2 regions of the Peribacillus sp. B2I2 genome follow, and region 1 is predicted to be linked to the other one. Evidence: riboswitches for the same ligand, from Rfam matches in the RefSeq annotation. Region 1 holds a riboswitch; the other holds the start of a gene.
The links. Region 1 has a riboswitch for glycine ahead of gcvT (glycine cleavage system aminomethyltransferase GcvT). Riboswitches for the same ligand answer to the same signal wherever they lie in the genome.

Region 1 (8,086 bases):
CGTCTTATTATTTTTAAGTTTATGAGCTTCGTCAATAATGATGAAGTCATATTCCTGATTGAAAATGATATCACGATGTGGAGCGCGTTTCGCTGTATCAATGGATGAAATGACCACATCACAGGAGTCCCAAACATAACTTTTTCTCTGAACGACTGCCGGAATATGAAACTTGGTATTCAATTCAAAAGCCCATTGTGTTACAAGTGAAGCCGGTACAAGGATCAATACTTTTTTTACAAGGCCTCTAATCATATATTCTTTTAGGATCAAGCCGGCTTCAATTGTTTTTCCGAGCCCTACCTCATCAGCTAAAATGGCCTTTCCATTCATCTTTTCCACCACTTGCTTTGCTGCTTCCAATTGGTGGGGAAGCGGGGTTAACTGCGGAAGGTGCTTGGGCGCCTGTAAACCCTCAAAATCAGGGATGATGAGATTTTCCTCCATTTGAACCGCCAACTTATAAAGCTCCCAATTTCCCCATGGACCGTCATTTTCCATCTTTTGCAGAAACTCGTCATTCCATTCAGAATTGAAGGATATATTGATTTTCATAGAAATAACTCCCTCTTAAATCATAATTTCCTTAATAAAAGGTCAAAACCCGAACATTTCATATGTGAAGTAAGAAAAATATTTCTCTTCAAAAGATATTGCAGAGATAAGTTTCTTAGGGTAGGATATAAGTATATTTAGAAAATTCCAATTTCCAAACGCTATAAAGAATCTTTGTATTTCGGTTTTGCAGTTCGCGTTTTCTTAGTATGCGCTACAGGCTCCTATTTTATCCAAGATACTGAAGGAGATCATTCAAACGGTTCCTGAAGTTTTAGGAGAGTTGGCAGAGAATGCATTCCATGATGCTCAAAGGTTTTACTAATGCTTGGGGCTTATTCGCTTACTTTCATTGGTAGACCATTTATATGCGGGTGAAGATAAGGGGAGAGACTACGGATGTAGCGCCGAAGGAGCAAACTTAGCAGTGAATCTCTCAGGCAAAAGAACTCTTATTGGACGCAACTCTGGAGAGCGCCGCCCATTTTGGGACGGCCACCAAAGGGGAAAACCTATTATATAGGTAAACTTTCAGGTTTCAGGACAGAGAAAAAGCTCAAACGGGCTTTCTCTGTCCTTTTTTGTGCTTTTTTCACATCATGAATCAGGATATCTGATGCGTAATGACAAGAAGCTTTGATAATGAAGCCATTTAAATTAAAAAATCTGAGGGGGGTCATTTTTTGACCAATTTAAAAAGAACACCACTATTTGAAGTTTATCGTGAATGCGGCGGTAAAACGATCGATTTTGGCGGCTGGGAACTTCCTGTCCAATTTTCGGGTATAAAGGACGAACATGAAGCCGTACGTACAAAAGCGGGGTTATTCGATGTTTCCCATATGGGGGAAGTTGATGTTAAGGGTCCTGCGAGCCTTTCCTTTTTACAGAAGATGCTGACTAATGATATATCAAAGCTGCAACAGGGCGGTGCCCAATATACGGCTATGTGCTATGAAAACGGCGGGACGGTTGATGATCTCATCGTTTATAAGAGGGCTGAAGACGACTATCTGCTCGTGGTCAATGCAGCGAATACAGAAAAAGATTTCGATTGGCTGCAAGCTAATCTACCAGAAGATGTCCAAATCACGAATGTATCGAGTCACTATACACAGCTAGCACTTCAAGGGCCATCTGCAGAGAAGATATTACAAAAACTATCAGAAAATACTGCCTTAAGTGAAATTGGATTTTTCAAGTTCAAGGAAAATGTCATGATAAATGGTATCTCCACGATGGTATCCCGTACCGGATATACTGGTGAAGATGGTTTTGAGATATATAGCGATAGTGAAAACGGTCCTGCCCTTTGGAAGGCGATTCTGGATGCCGGCAAGGAAGAAGGGATTCAGCCGATTGGTTTAGGTGCTCGTGATACCCTGCGTTTTGAAGCGAAGCTGCCACTGTATGGGCAGGAACTTTCAGCGGACATCACCCCAATAGAAGCCGGGATCGGTTTTGCGGTAAAAGTGGATAAGGAAGCAGATTTTTTCGGGAAAGCCGTTCTTGCTGAACAAAAGGAGAAAGGGGCTCCCCGCAAGCTTATGGGAATTGAAATGATTGACCGTGGTATTCCACGTCATGGGTATAAGGTCTACAGCGGGGACAAAGTCATTGGCGAGGTCACGACTGGTACCCAATCACCAACGTTGAAGAAAAACGTAGGATTGGCACTTATCGATAAGGAATTTTCGGTGCTGGATGCGGAAGTCGAAGTGGAAATCCGATCCAAACGTTTGAAAGCCGTTATCATACAAACACCTTTTTATAAAAAACCACGTAAATAGAGGGGAATGGTCATTAGATGAAACATCGTTATTTACCCATGACAGAGCAAGATAAACAAGAAATGCTTGAAGTGATAGGTGTACCTACTGTTGAAGAACTTTTCAATGATATCCCTGAAAGTGTTCGTTTTCAAGGCGAATACGATATCAAGCCCGCTAAATCGGAACCTGCCTTAATGAAAGAATTATCAAGGCTTGCTTCCAAGAATGCGGATCTTAAAAACTATGCTTCCTTCCTTGGTGCGGGTGTCTATGACCATTATGCACCGGTCATCGTCGATCATGTTCTTTCCCGTTCTGAGTTTTATACGGCTTATACACCCTATCAGCCTGAAATTTCACAGGGCGAGCTTCAGGCCATCTTTGAATATCAAACGATGATTTGTGAATTGACGGGTATGGATGTGGCTAACTCCTCCATGTATGACGGCGGGACAGCGCTAGCTGAAGCAGCCATGCTTGCTTCAGGTCACACACGACGCAAGAAGATTCTCATTTCAGGGACGGTTCATCCTGAATCAAGAGAAGTCGTAAAGACCTATGCGAAAGGACAACGCGTGGAAGTGATCGAAATTCCTTATAAAGACGGTGTGACGGATATGGCGGCCTTAAGGGAGTTGGTGAATGATGATATTGCAGGAGTGATTGTGCAATATCCGAACTTTTTTGGCCGCATCGAGCCATTGAAAGAAATGGAAGAAATCATTCATGGCGTCAAGTCCATGTTTATCGTTTCCAGTAATCCGCTTGCACTGGGAGCCTTGACATCCCCTGGTGCCCTCGGTGCAGATATCGTAACGGGGGATGCTCAGCCATTCGGCATTCCAGCAGCATTCGGCGGACCTCATTGTGGATATTTTGCCGTTACGAATAAACTTGTACGGAAAGTTCCGGGCAGACTCGTCGGTCAAACAGTGGATGAAAATGGAAAAAGGGGTTTTGTGCTGACGCTTCAAGCTCGTGAGCAGCACATTCGCCGTGATAAGGCCACATCCAACATTTGTTCCAATCAAGCGTTGAACGCCTTGGCAGCTTCTGTTGCAATGACCGCTCTTGGGAAAAAGGGGGTCAAAGAAATGGCCGTGCAAAATATTCAAAAAGCGCATTATGCGAAAAAAGCTATTGAGGCAAAAGGGATAAAAGTAATGTTCGACGGTCCTTCGTTTAATGAATTTGTCATTAAACTGCCTGCTTCGTTTTCAGAAATCAATAAAAACCTATTTGAAAAAGGGATGATCGGCGGCTTTGATTTAGGAAAGGTATATCCTGAGCTGGAAGACCATATGCTGGTCGCGGTAACGGAACTTAGAACAAAAGAAGAAATTGATGCACTTGCGCAGGAATTGGGGGATCAACATGAATAATCAAGATCAATCACTCATTTTTGAAATCAGTACATCCGGTCGAATCGGGTATAGTCTGCCAGAAATGGATGTTGCAACTACTCCGCTCGAAGAAATTCTTCCTGCCGACTACATCCGTGAAGAAGAGGCTAAGCTTCCTGAGGTGTCCGAATTGGATATCATGCGTCACTATACAGCACTTTCCAAACGGAATCATGGAGTGGATTCGGGTTTTTATCCGCTGGGTTCATGCACGATGAAATATAATCCGAAAATAAATGAAAATGTGGCACGCTTTAACGGTTTCGCCCATATCCATCCATATCAAGATCCGAGTACTGTTCAGGGAGCCTTGGGACTATTATTTGATTTGCAGGAACATCTAACGGAAATCACTGGGATGGATCAAGTGACATTACAGCCTGCAGCAGGTGCACACGGTGAATGGACAGGGTTGATGATGATTCGCGCTTTTCACGAAGCTAATGGCGATACAGAACGGACGAAAGTGATCGTACCCGATTCTGCACACGGTACGAATCCAGCTTCTGCCACTGTGGCCGGACTTGAAACGATAACAGTGAAATCCGATGAAAACGGGTTAGTCGACCTTGAGGATTTAAAGCGTGTTGTGGGACCGGATACGGCGGCTTTGATGCTGACGAACCCCAATACGTTGGGATTGTTTGAAGAGAACATTTTGGAAATGGCACAACTTGTCCATGATGCCGGTGGGAAGCTTTATTATGATGGTGCCAATCTGAATGCAGTACTTTCAAAAGCACGCCCGGGTGACATGGGCTTTGATGTGGTTCACTTAAATCTCCATAAAACATTCACTGGCCCGCATGGCGGCGGCGGTCCGGGTTCTGGCCCTGTAGGGGTAAAGTCGGATTTGATTCCTTACTTGCCTAAACCGCTTGTGGTCAAACAAGATGAGCAATTCGTTCTTGATTATGATCGCCCGCAATCCATTGGCAGGGTAAAACCCTACTATGGGAATTTCGGGATAAACGTGAGGGCTTATACGTACATTCGTTCAATGGGTCCTGATGGCCTTAAAGCCGTCACCGAGAATGCGGTCCTCAATGCAAATTATATGATGCGTAGGTTGGAACCTTATTTTGACCTACCATATAATCGTCATTGTAAGCACGAATTCGTATTAAGCGGACGTCGGCAAAAGAAATTGGGAGTCAGGACTCTCGACATAGCCAAAAGATTGCTGGATTTCGGGTATCATCCTCCAACCATTTACTTCCCGTTGAACGTGGAAGAAGGAATGATGATAGAACCGACCGAAACGGAGTCCAAGGAAACTCTGGATGCATTCATCGATGCAATGATCCAGATTGCCAAGGAAGCGGAGGAAACTCCGGAAATCGTTCAGGAAGCTCCGCATACGACCGTTATAAAGCGGCTTGATGAAACTCTTGCTGCAAGAAAACCGGTTCTGCGTTTTCAAGCCTAGACTGAAAGCTTACATGAAAAAACCCCTGCCTGCCGGCGGGGGTTTTTTCATGTTTATGTATCTTGTAAAGAACTAATCAAAGTCAATGAGTTAACTTTCATTTTCATTTTCATTGAGCCCGCATTGAACATGTAGACGTTTTAATTAAAAAGAGCCCATGCGGAGATGGGGTCTTATTTCTTTGCTTTGATTTTCCCGGTCCACATTTTGAAACCGCCTTTTAGGTGAAAAAGTTCCTTGTAGCCCTTTTTGTATAGCATGGCTGCAGCTCTTCCGCTGATGATTTCGCTTTGAGCGTACAAGTATACAGGCTTGTCCGGCCTAATTTCGACCAAGCGAGTTTTCATTTGCGTCATAGGGATGTTTCTTGCGCCTAAGATATGACCATTATCAAAATCATTCGGTTCCCGAACATCGATCAGTTGCACTTTTCTGTAGTTAGCGATAAATTCGTCCTGTGTTAATGTTTTAACGATTTTACGCTGGCGGTACCAATTAAAAAGTGAATACGCAATAACCACTCCCAAGATGATGAGCAGTGTATATAATAATTCCAAACATTAAAACTCCCTTCTACCTTAACGAATACAGACAATACTTATTATATAATTGCTTTACTTAATAATCAAAAAGAATTTTCATCAAATTCTTTATCGACTTGATAGCACTTTCTTTTTTAGAGTGTTAAAGTCTGTTAAACTACTACATGTGAGTTTTTTGTGGGGTATAACGGAATTACTGAAAAACAGTCTATTGAAACGAGGGTTTAGGATGACTAAAGAAAAATGGGGTTTTATAGATTCTGGAAATTGTTCACCGGCTTTTAATATGGCGATGGACGAAGCGCTTTTAAATTGGCAAAGCAAAGGGGAAATTCCGCCAATCATACGCTTTTATGGTTGGGATCCAGCGACATTGTCGATTGGTTATTTTCAAAAGGCAGAAGCGGAAATCGATATGGAAGAGGTCAAAAGGCAAGGCCTCGGTTTTGTTCGCAGACCAACAGGAGGGCGAGCGGTGCTGCACGAGCATGAATTGACTTATAGCGTAATCGTTCCAGAATCCTATCCGGGAATGCCAACTACCGTTACTGAAGCATATCGTGTCATATCTGAAGGAATATTAATGGGGTTCAGGAATCTTGGATTGGATGCTTATTTTGCTGTGCCTCGAACCGAGCAGGAAAAAGCGGCTTTAAAAGCGCCCAAGTCTTCCGTCTGCTTTGATGCTCCAAGCTGGTATGAACTGGTCGTTGAGGGCAGGAAGGTCGCTGGCAGCGCACAAACCAGGCAAAAGGGCGTCATCCTTCAACACGGGGCCATTTTGCTTGAACTTGATGATGAAAAGCTCTTTAGCGTATTTAAATTTTCAAATGACAGGGTTAAAGAGAGAATGCAAAAAAACTTAAAAAACAAAGCTGTAGCCATGAATGACATTGCCGGAAGAAAGATTACCATCCCCGAAGCGAAAGTTGCTTTTGAAAAAGGTTTTGCCGAAGGACTATCGATCGATCTAGAACCATACGTCCTCACTGAACAACAATTGCTGGAAGTGAAGGCCATTGCAGAAAGCAAATATGAAAGCGATGAATGGAATTTCATGAGATAGAAGAAGCAGAATAATTAAAGTGGAAAATAAAAAAGTTTTTTCAGATTTGTTTACCAAATAAGCTATTCCTTGCAGGAATAAGTCCTAAAAGGGATGGGGAAAAAGCAAGGTCCAAATTAATTGAAATCTGATGAAAAATTATTGTAAATCGACATTTTCCTCCCTTTTGCTAACTATATTAATTGATTTATCGTTTGACAAAATTAAAAGTCATTCAAAACAAACACAATATATAGTAGTTGAAATATTTAATGCGACACTATATGTTGATTTTTGAGTTTCGCTATGATAAATTTAGGGTACTTGTTAAGCGAAACGGACATGTAAGGCTACATATAGATTTTTGCGGCGGCAAGAACGGATCTTGAAACATATAAAGGAGAGGGAATTATGTCGGTTGTAATAAAAGAAGCTTTAAAGGTTGATCTAGAAAGGTTGAATAAGGATATTTCTTTATTTCCCCAGGTTCACCCTGTAACGGCTGATATGAAAATGGCGCATAAGGGAGTGTCCCGTCTAGTCATGCTTGACCGCTATTCTTTTAAGGATACTGAAAAAATCACACTCTCGGCAGGCGATTTCGTAGTGTTGACGATCAAGGAAGATCCGAAATTCCCAGCACGGGGTCTCGGTCACATCGTTGAAATAGATTGGGAAACCAAAAAAGCCAAGGTATTGGTGGATGAAGAATTCCGCGGCGTATTGGATAATCCGGAAGAAGTGGAGACGGGGATTGTAAACCGTCCGCTGGATATTATCGAAAAACCGCTTGAAATATACTATGAACAAATTGCGAAACGTAATGCAACAGGCTTGGCTTCAGTGGAAACCACTGAAGAAAAAAGAACGGAATGGTTCAATAAATTCTATGAAGAATTAAAGAACCTTAATTTTGTCCCGGCAGGTCGAGTATTATATGGTGCGGGTTCCAATACGGATGTTACTTATTTCAACTGCTATGTGATGCCATTCGTACCTGATTCACGTGAGGGAATTTCAGAACATAGGAAACAAGTGATGGAAATCATGAGCCGCGGCGGCGGAGTGGGTACGAACGGATCGACATTGCGTCCAAGGAACACTCTGGCAAAAGGGGTAAATGGAAAATCCTCGGGTTCAGTGTCATGGCTTGATGATATTGCGAAATTGACGCATCTTGTTGAACAGGGCGGTAGCAGACGCGGTGCGCAAATGATCATGCTCGCTGATTGGCATCCTGATATTGCAGAGTTCATCATCTCTAAAATGCAAAATCCAAGGATCCTTCGTTATCTAGTGGAAAACACTAAAGATGAGGCCATCAAGAAATATGCGACGGA
Region 2 (8,086 bases), 3.0 Mb from region 1:
AAAGCCCCTCTCGATCAAGAGAAGGGCTTTTTAAAAAGTATTTTAACGCTTTATGCTTTCGTACCTTATCCAGAAATCTCATCATCGGATTTAACATCCAATGGAGTTCGTTTATCCATTTTCAGCAGGTAATAACTCGCTGCGACCAAGACTAGGAAAACGATCCCGACAATCAAGGAAATCCGGGTACTCGGATTGACCCACATACCAACCAGCACCATCAGTAAAAAGGCAATTGTCGCATAGTTACTGTAAGGGGCCAACGGCATTTTGAACGGATGTTTTTCCATTTCAACAGCATTTACCTTTCTGAATTTAAGCTCACTGATAAGTAAGACAAACCATGGAATCATCCCGGGTAAAACACTCGCACTGTACACATAAAGGAATAATTGCGGCGGTGCAAGGTAATTCAGGATAACCCCGATGCCCAATCCTAATAATACAGCAATCGTACAATATGCCGGCACTCCATTTTTAGATACTTTTGCAAAGATTTTAGGAGCTTGGCCATTCAATGCTAGAGTGTAAAGCATACGCCCTGCACTGAAAATCCCACTGTTGCATCCAGACATTGCGGCAGTGATTACGACAAAGTTAATGATGCCTGCCGCTGCAGTGATACCGATTTTAGCAAAGGTTGAAACGAATGGACTTCCGATGTCATCCAGTTTATCCCAAGGATAAACCGTCACGATGACGAAGATAGCGCCAATATAGAAAATTAGAATGCGCCATATGATTGATTGGATCGCTTTTGTTACGGTCTTTGTTGGATCTTTCGCTTCTCCGGCTGTGATGCCGATAAGCTCAACGCCTTGATAGGAAGCCACGACAAGGGAAAGCGCAAAGAAGAATCCTGTCCAACCTCCCGTAAAGAAGCCGCCATTTGCCCAAAGATTCGATAATCCAATCGCATCCCCCCCATTCCCTATGCCAAAGAAAATAAGGCCAAAACCGGCAATGATCATCAATACAATCGTAATTATTTTTATAAGCGCAAACCAAAACTCAAATTCCCCGAAAGATTTTACGGAAATGAGGTTTGCCGCCCCCAAGATGATCATGGCGACCACACCTGGTATCCAAGCCGGTAACTCCGGGAACCAATACTGCATATACATTCCAACGGCGATGATTTCGGACATTCCGACGATTACCCATTGAAACCAATTGCTCCAAGCAGTCATATAACCAGCCAAAGGATGTATATAGCTGCTCGCAAAGGTTGCAAAAGAACCTGTAGTCGGTTCTAAATATAGCATCTCCCCCATAGAGCGCATGATGAAAAATATAAATATACCTGCGATGGCATAAGCGAGCATTACAGAGGGCCCAGTCCATTTGATCGTGCTCGCCGATCCCATGAATAACCCAACCCCGATGGTTCCGCCCAAGGCTATCATTTGAATATGACGTGCCTCCAGCCCTCTCTTTAATTCCTTATTTGACATGTTTAACTCCCCCAGATGCAATATTAGCGGAAAGGATATTAATATCCTTTCCACCAATCGACTCTCTATTATTATTGCGGTTAAAAATGCTTTATCCTAATCATTTGCATAACACTTTAATTTTGTTTTCTTATCTTATAATAGTAAATATTCTGTAAAAATACAAATGTATTTTTCAAATAAACAGTTGCCAAAAATATCTTGTTGATATTCCCAATCAAAAATTATCATTTTAAAAAAGTGATGATCAGTATTTTATAATAGTGATAGTACAAAAAGAGCAGGAAACAATCACTTCTGATTGGAGCCCATTCAAACCTTCGCAAGTGAATGTTTATAAAAATTTAAACCATTTCAAGAAGTGTTGTAAATGCAAAAATTTGTTGACCTCCGAAAAAATAAATGATAGAATTCCAATATTATTTTATAAGTATAATGAATGATTTAGCAGTGGAAGATTATCACTGACTGACATTTTCACACAACCGCATACAAGCAAGCGATGAACGCTATGGATGACACTATAGCAGGAGCAGCTTCTGGAGAGACTGTACAAGATGCAGCGCCGAAGGATTCACAATCTCAGGCAAAAGGACAGAAGAGTAACGAATGATAAATTGTTATTCTGAACCCTTTAAGAGATTGGTATTATCCAATCTCTTTTTTTATTGTCCACTTTGTGATTGGACGGAAACAACACTCGTGAAAAAAGCCATTGGGAAATGCAAGCTGGGCGAAAAATCACGTCCCTCTCTCCAAGACCAAGCAGGTTTGAAATCATTCACTATCAAGACCATAAAAGACGGGGGCGTACGAATTGGCTAAACAAGAATTAAAAAGAGATTTAAAAAATCGTCATGTACAACTGATTGCAATAGGAGGAACAATTGGTACCGGTTTATTTTTAGGATCCGGAAAAGCCATACAATTGGCAGGTCCATCCATCATCTTCTCCTATCTGATAATAGGGATTGCTTTGTTTTTTGTGATGAGGGCCCTAGGCGAATTGCTCTTATCCAATGCAGGGTATACGTCATTCACTGAATTCGCAACCGAATATGTCGGTCCATGGGCTGGCTTCGTGACCGGTTGGACCTATTGGTTCTGTTGGATCATGACCGCAATGGCCGATATCATAGCTGTCGGTGTCTATATACAATACTGGTTCGATATCCCTCAATGGATTCCGGCTCTAATATGCCTGGTCATCCTGTTAGGATTGAACCTATTGACCGTTAAGTTATTTGGCGAATTGGAATTCTGGTTTGCCATCATTAAAGTAATCACGATCATCGCCTTGATTATCGTAGGTATCATCTTATTGATCATCGGCTTCAATACCAATACCGGAACGGTTTCCCTAACGAACCTATGGAATCATGGAGGCATGTTCCCCAATGGCATTTCCGGATTCCTGTTATCTTTACAGTTGGTCGTCTTCTCCTTTGTAGGTGTCGAATTGGTCGGGGTTTCCGCAGCAGAAACGGCGAACCCGAGAAAGAACATTCCGTCTGCCATTAATAAAATCCCTGTCCGGATTTTACTTTTCTATGTGGGTGCCATATTCGTCATTCTCTGCGTCAACCCATGGACTCAACTGGATTCCACGAGCAGCCCATTTGTAGAGGTCTTTGCGTTAATCGGCATTCCTGTAGCTGCAGGGATCATCAACTTCGTCGTTTTGACATCTGCTGCTTCTGCATGCAACAGCGGTTTATTTTCAACAAGCCGAATACTCTATACGTTAAGCAGGAGTGGCGAAGCCCCTGCTAAACTGGAAAAATTAAATAAACAGGCTGTTCCAAGCAATGCCTTGTTTACATCAACAATCGTTGTATCACTTGGGGCATTATTAAGCAAACTGATACCGGAACAGGCATTTACCGTTGTGACGACCATCAGTGCCATCTGTTTCATATGGGTATGGAGCATAATCTTGATCTCCCATATCAAATATTCGAAAACAAGGCCTGACCTAAGAGCCGCATCAACTTTCAAGGCTCCTTTTACACCCTTTATCAATTACGTCATTTTAGGATTATTCCTGTTCATCCTTATCGTTATGCTATTCGCTGAAGCTACACGGCTATCACTGCTCATGACGCCAATCTGGTTCATACTCTTGGTGATACTATATAACTACCAGAAAAAAAGATAGAAAACGGATAAAGCCTTGAAATCAATATGAATTCAAGGCTTTATCCATTTCAACAAACACTTCAACTTTCCATCAGTGGACTCGGTTGCTAAAAATATATCAAGCAACCACATTAAATTTTATATCGAAATAGTGTAAGCTAATATATATCATCGGAACTTGTAAAAGAAGGGAAATCAATCATGTATGAATTTCCCTTCCCCGTTTGGTTCACCCATCCATCAGTGGCATTGAAGAAAAACCCCATTGGTGGACGTTTCACTTTATTTAATACGGAGGGGTTTGTTTAATGAAGAATATATATATCCTTACTCTAGTTCCTTTCATAGGCATACTAGGATTTCTACCTTTTGTTAATAGAATAGAACCTTATGTATTAGGGATGCCTTTCAATATGTTCTGGATGGCTATGTGGGTGGTCCTTACCTCTGGCATCTTGGGCATCATGTATAAGCTGGATCCCAGGAATCGGGAAGGTGACCAGGAATGAATATTGCTCTCTTAATCATTTTAGCATTTTTACTTCTGTCGATATTTTTAGGCATTCGCTCTTCAAAAGGAAAAGATATGGACTTGGAACAATGGACGGTGGGCGGACGTGGTTTTGGTGCAATATTCGTCTTTCTGCTGATGGCTGGGGAAATCTATACGACCTTCTCCTTCCTTGGCGGCAGCGGCTGGGCTTATGGCAAGGGCGCACCCGCTCTATATGTTCTTATTTACATTACTTTGTCTTACGTATTATCCTATTGGCTCCTTCCGGAAATATGGAAATATGCCAAAGAAAATAAACTGATGTCTCAATCCGATTTCTTTGTAAGCAAATATAAGAGTCCTAGTTTAGGAATTTTGGCTGCGCTTGTCGGTGTGGTGTCGATGATTCCAGTGATCGTCGTGCAGCTGAAAGGTTTGGGGATCATTGTCTCAGAAGCTTCTTATGGTGCCATCTCAATGTCTGCAGCGGTTTGGATGGGGGCAATCAGCCTTACCATTTATGTGATGATATCCGGTATACACGGTTCAGTTTGGACAGCAGTCATTAAAGATATCATGATGATTGCCATTATAGGATTCTTAGGGATTTATCTGCCCATTCATTACTTTGGTGGATTTCAGCCGATGTTTGAAGCGATTGATGCGGCAAAACCCGGTTTTCTAAAGTTCCCTGAGCAGGGACTTAGCGTTTCATGGTTTATCTCCACGGTAATATTGCTTGTATTCGGTTTCTATATGTGGCCCCAAGTTTTCAGCGCTGTTTATTCAGCGCGCAGCGGGAAGGTATTTCGAAAAAATGCCATCATCAGCCCTTTATATACGCTCATGCTGTTATTCGTCTTTTTTGTAGGGTTTACAGCTATATTGAAAGTGCCTGGACTCGTTGGGGCAGATGCAGACCTCTCATTGCTGCGCCTTTCGATCGAGACCTTTGATCCATGGTTCATAGGCATAATCGGCGGAGCTGGATTGCTGACCGCATTGGTGCCTGGATCCATGCTTTTGATGAGCGTCGCTACACTGCTCGCGAAAAATGTCTATAAGGAATTCGCACCTACAGTATCCGATCGGCACGTTGTAAGATTGGCAAAGTTCCTTGTTCCCATCATTGCCCTTATAGCCGTCTACTTCACCTTAAACGGCGGCGAAACGATGTCAGCATTAATTCTCATGGGATACAGTCTCATTACACAGCTATTCCCTTCCCTTCTCTTTAGTCTGAAGAAGAATAATCCAATCAATAAATATGGCGCAATCGCCGGCATCGTCACCGGATTAGCCATCGTAATCTGCATTACACTCAGTCATTCAACAATAGGGACCTTGTTTCCATCCTTGCCACAAGCAGCAAAAGATTTGAATGTCGGAATCATTGCCTTGGCAATCAATTTCCTTGTGATGATAACAGTAAGTCTTGCTTACAGGAAGCACGCGGTTCAGTTGGAACCTAAATCCGTTAACGATATATGAAGCGCTCATTGGCTGTTTATTTTGGATAAAGAAACATTAGAAGAGCATCGGAAGGCTCAGTCAAAAGACTGAGCCTTCCTTTATAATCGACATCCAAAGCATAATGTCCTTTTTCTCAAGATTGATTATAGGAAGTCTCATTTTAGACTACTACTCTTTTTTGTTTATAATCAAATCCCCTATTTTAACTAATAAATACAACGAAAAAATAATCATCAAGGTTCTGGCTACTACCAGACCATCAGTAGCTAAATCATATCCTTTAGGTATTAATAATTTAGGGTTAAAGCTAAAAGTAATCGATATTACGAAAGCTATTAAAATCAGGATGAAACCGAACTGAAATCTATTTGACATTAACATTCCGCCTTATATTAGGTTCGCAGTTAGCAGATAAAATGCTTCGTATTGCTTCCAAGACAACAAAAAAATACTCTTTTCAGGAGATTCTGGCTTTTACTCGTGAGTTTGGAGCAAATACTCGTGAGTTTCACGCTTTTACTCGTGAATTTGGAGCAAATACTCGTGAGTTCCATGCATTTACTCGTGAATTTGGAGCAAATACTCGTGAGTTCCATGCATTTACTCGTGATTTGGAGCAAATACTCGTGAGTTTCACGCATTTACTCGTGAATTTGGAGCAAATACTCGTGAATTCCATGCATTTACTCGTGAATTTCGAGCAAATACTCGTGAGTTCCATGCATTTACTCGTGAATTTGGAGCAAATACTCGTGAGTTTCACGCTTTTACTCGTGAATTTGGAGCAAATACTCGTGAGTTCCACGCTTTTACTCGTGAATTTGGAGCAAATACTCGTGAGTTTCACGCTTTTACTCGTGAATTTGGAGCAAATACTCGTGAGTTCCATGCCCGTTAATAAAACTCATTTCCTTTTTACCTGATAACTTCAGTAATCCACTAAAGCCTTCCTTCCATCATTCAATGCTTTGACCATATCCTTATATTCCTGCAACTCTTGTTCCAGTTTTTGTTTTCTATATACAATCATCCTCAAAACCTCTTTCGGGCTGGGCCCGCCTTGAATGCTTCTAATCTCCACAAAGTATTCGGGAGAGATTATTTTTTTCCATTCATCTTCTGCTATATTCACTGAAACGAATTCATTTATCATCTTGTTTATGTCTTGTGTGTCCCAATCATATAGCTCTTTCCCTTCACTTATCGACCGTTTTGCAATATGGCTGGCTATGGAATGGGCTTTTCTAAATGATATCTCGTAATCTCTTGATAGGGTATCCGCTAATTCAGTAACCGTTATACTAGATTTTGCTGCCATTTTCTTTGTATGTTCTTCATTCACTTTCAAAGTTGATATGACGGCATACATCAGTTTCATGACACGGCCCGCATTCGAAAAGGCTCGATATAAATGCGGCTGTAAATCATCTTCCGTATCGACGATATCACCAAATGGTGTGTTGTGGATCATGTTCATGGCAGCGAGTGCGTCACCATACGCACTGCTTGCAATCGAACGGGAATGTTCAATTGATACTGGGTTTCTTTTTTGCGGCATGATGCTGCTCACTTGAACATAAGGATCTGCCACATGAAATGTACCAAACTCCCTTGTCACATGCTGCAGGAAATCTTGAATCCACCTTCCAGTGTTGACCATGCACGTCATGATGGCAGTTGCGGTTTCCAATAAATAATCGGCCCCACCTATCGAGTCATAGGAATTTTCAATAACCGAATCGAACCCAAGCAGTTCTGCGGTACGGTTCCGGCTGATTGGAAAACCAGTAGTCGTTAACGCAGCCGCGCCCAGAGGGGATTGGTTCACCGTTTCAAAGGCTGCCCATAACCTGCCAATATCCCTTTGGAGAACATCATAAATGGCTAAAAAGTAATGGCCTAATGTAGTCGGCTGAGCCGGTTGGGTATGTGTGTAACCAGTAATATATGTTTCTGTATGTTTTTCTGCCTGCACCAAGAATCCCTCACTCAATTGGTTTGCATAACCAATCAATTGGAGCAGATGACCTCTCAAAACTAGCCGGTACATCGCAACTCCCATATCATTACGGCTACGCCCGATATGAATTTTCCCTGCAAGCTCATGACCAATTTCCTCACCGACCTTTGCCTCCATCATGAAAAATAAGTCTTCGAATTGAGGCTGATAGGTCAGCTTGGTGAGATCTGTTTGGGCCACTTTCCGAATCCCATCCAGCATGGTTTTCGCCTCTTCTTCTTTAATGATCTTTTGTTCCGAAAGCATAATGACATGTGCTCGATGAATATCGAACATCACATGAAATAAGTAATCTCTTTGATCATTAAAAACTGGCATTAGAAGCTCTTCCGCATATGTTTTACCGGGAAAAACACTACCTTCATTTTTGATAAATTCTTCAAGCTTACTCATCTTTAAACCTCCGATTTATAAAGCTTTTTCCGCTTTGATTCCAAAAAACTTGTTCGAAATAAAGAGAACGATAACAATAAGCGTGATTTGAATCATCCCATAGGCAGCTGCCTG

Region 2: linked by a shared signal. The riboswitch ahead of ABIE66_RS03285 (hypothetical protein) and the one ahead of gcvT (glycine cleavage system aminomethyltransferase GcvT) in region 1 are both predicted to bind glycine.

Annotation. Positions count from the first base shown of each region.
Region 1 covers NZ_JBGCCB010000001.1:3,662,569-3,670,654, reverse strand. The annotation lists gene ABIE66_RS18075 (DEAD/DEAH box helicase) at 1-555, opposite strand, end outside; glycine riboswitch at 930-1,017, shown strand; glycine riboswitch at 1,021-1,104, shown strand; gene gcvT (glycine cleavage system aminomethyltransferase GcvT) at 1,239-2,345, shown strand; gene gcvPA (aminomethyl-transferring glycine dehydrogenase subunit GcvPA) at 2,363-3,709, shown strand; gene gcvPB (aminomethyl-transferring glycine dehydrogenase subunit GcvPB) at 3,702-5,159, shown strand; gene ABIE66_RS18055 (rhodanese-like domain-containing protein) at 5,333-5,716, opposite strand; gene ABIE66_RS18050 (lipoate--protein ligase family protein) at 5,931-6,767, shown strand; gene ABIE66_RS18045 (vitamin B12-dependent ribonucleotide reductase) at 7,158-8,086, shown strand, end outside.
Region 2 covers NZ_JBGCCB010000001.1:653,767-661,852, reverse strand. The annotation lists gene ABIE66_RS03290 (amino acid permease) at 66-1,454, opposite strand; glycine riboswitch at 1,984-2,062, shown strand; gene ABIE66_RS03285 (hypothetical protein) at 2,064-2,279, shown strand; gene ABIE66_RS03280 (amino acid permease) at 2,272-3,612, shown strand; gene ABIE66_RS03275 (DUF3311 domain-containing protein) at 3,902-4,102, shown strand; gene ABIE66_RS03270 (sodium:solute symporter family protein) at 4,099-5,577, shown strand; gene ABIE66_RS03265 (hypothetical protein) at 5,728-5,934, opposite strand; gene ABIE66_RS03260 (hypothetical protein) at 5,986-6,189, shown strand; gene ABIE66_RS03255 (hypothetical protein) at 6,171-6,482, shown strand; gene argH (argininosuccinate lyase) at 6,488-7,972, opposite strand; gene ABIE66_RS03245 (ABC transporter permease) at 7,988-8,086, opposite strand, start outside.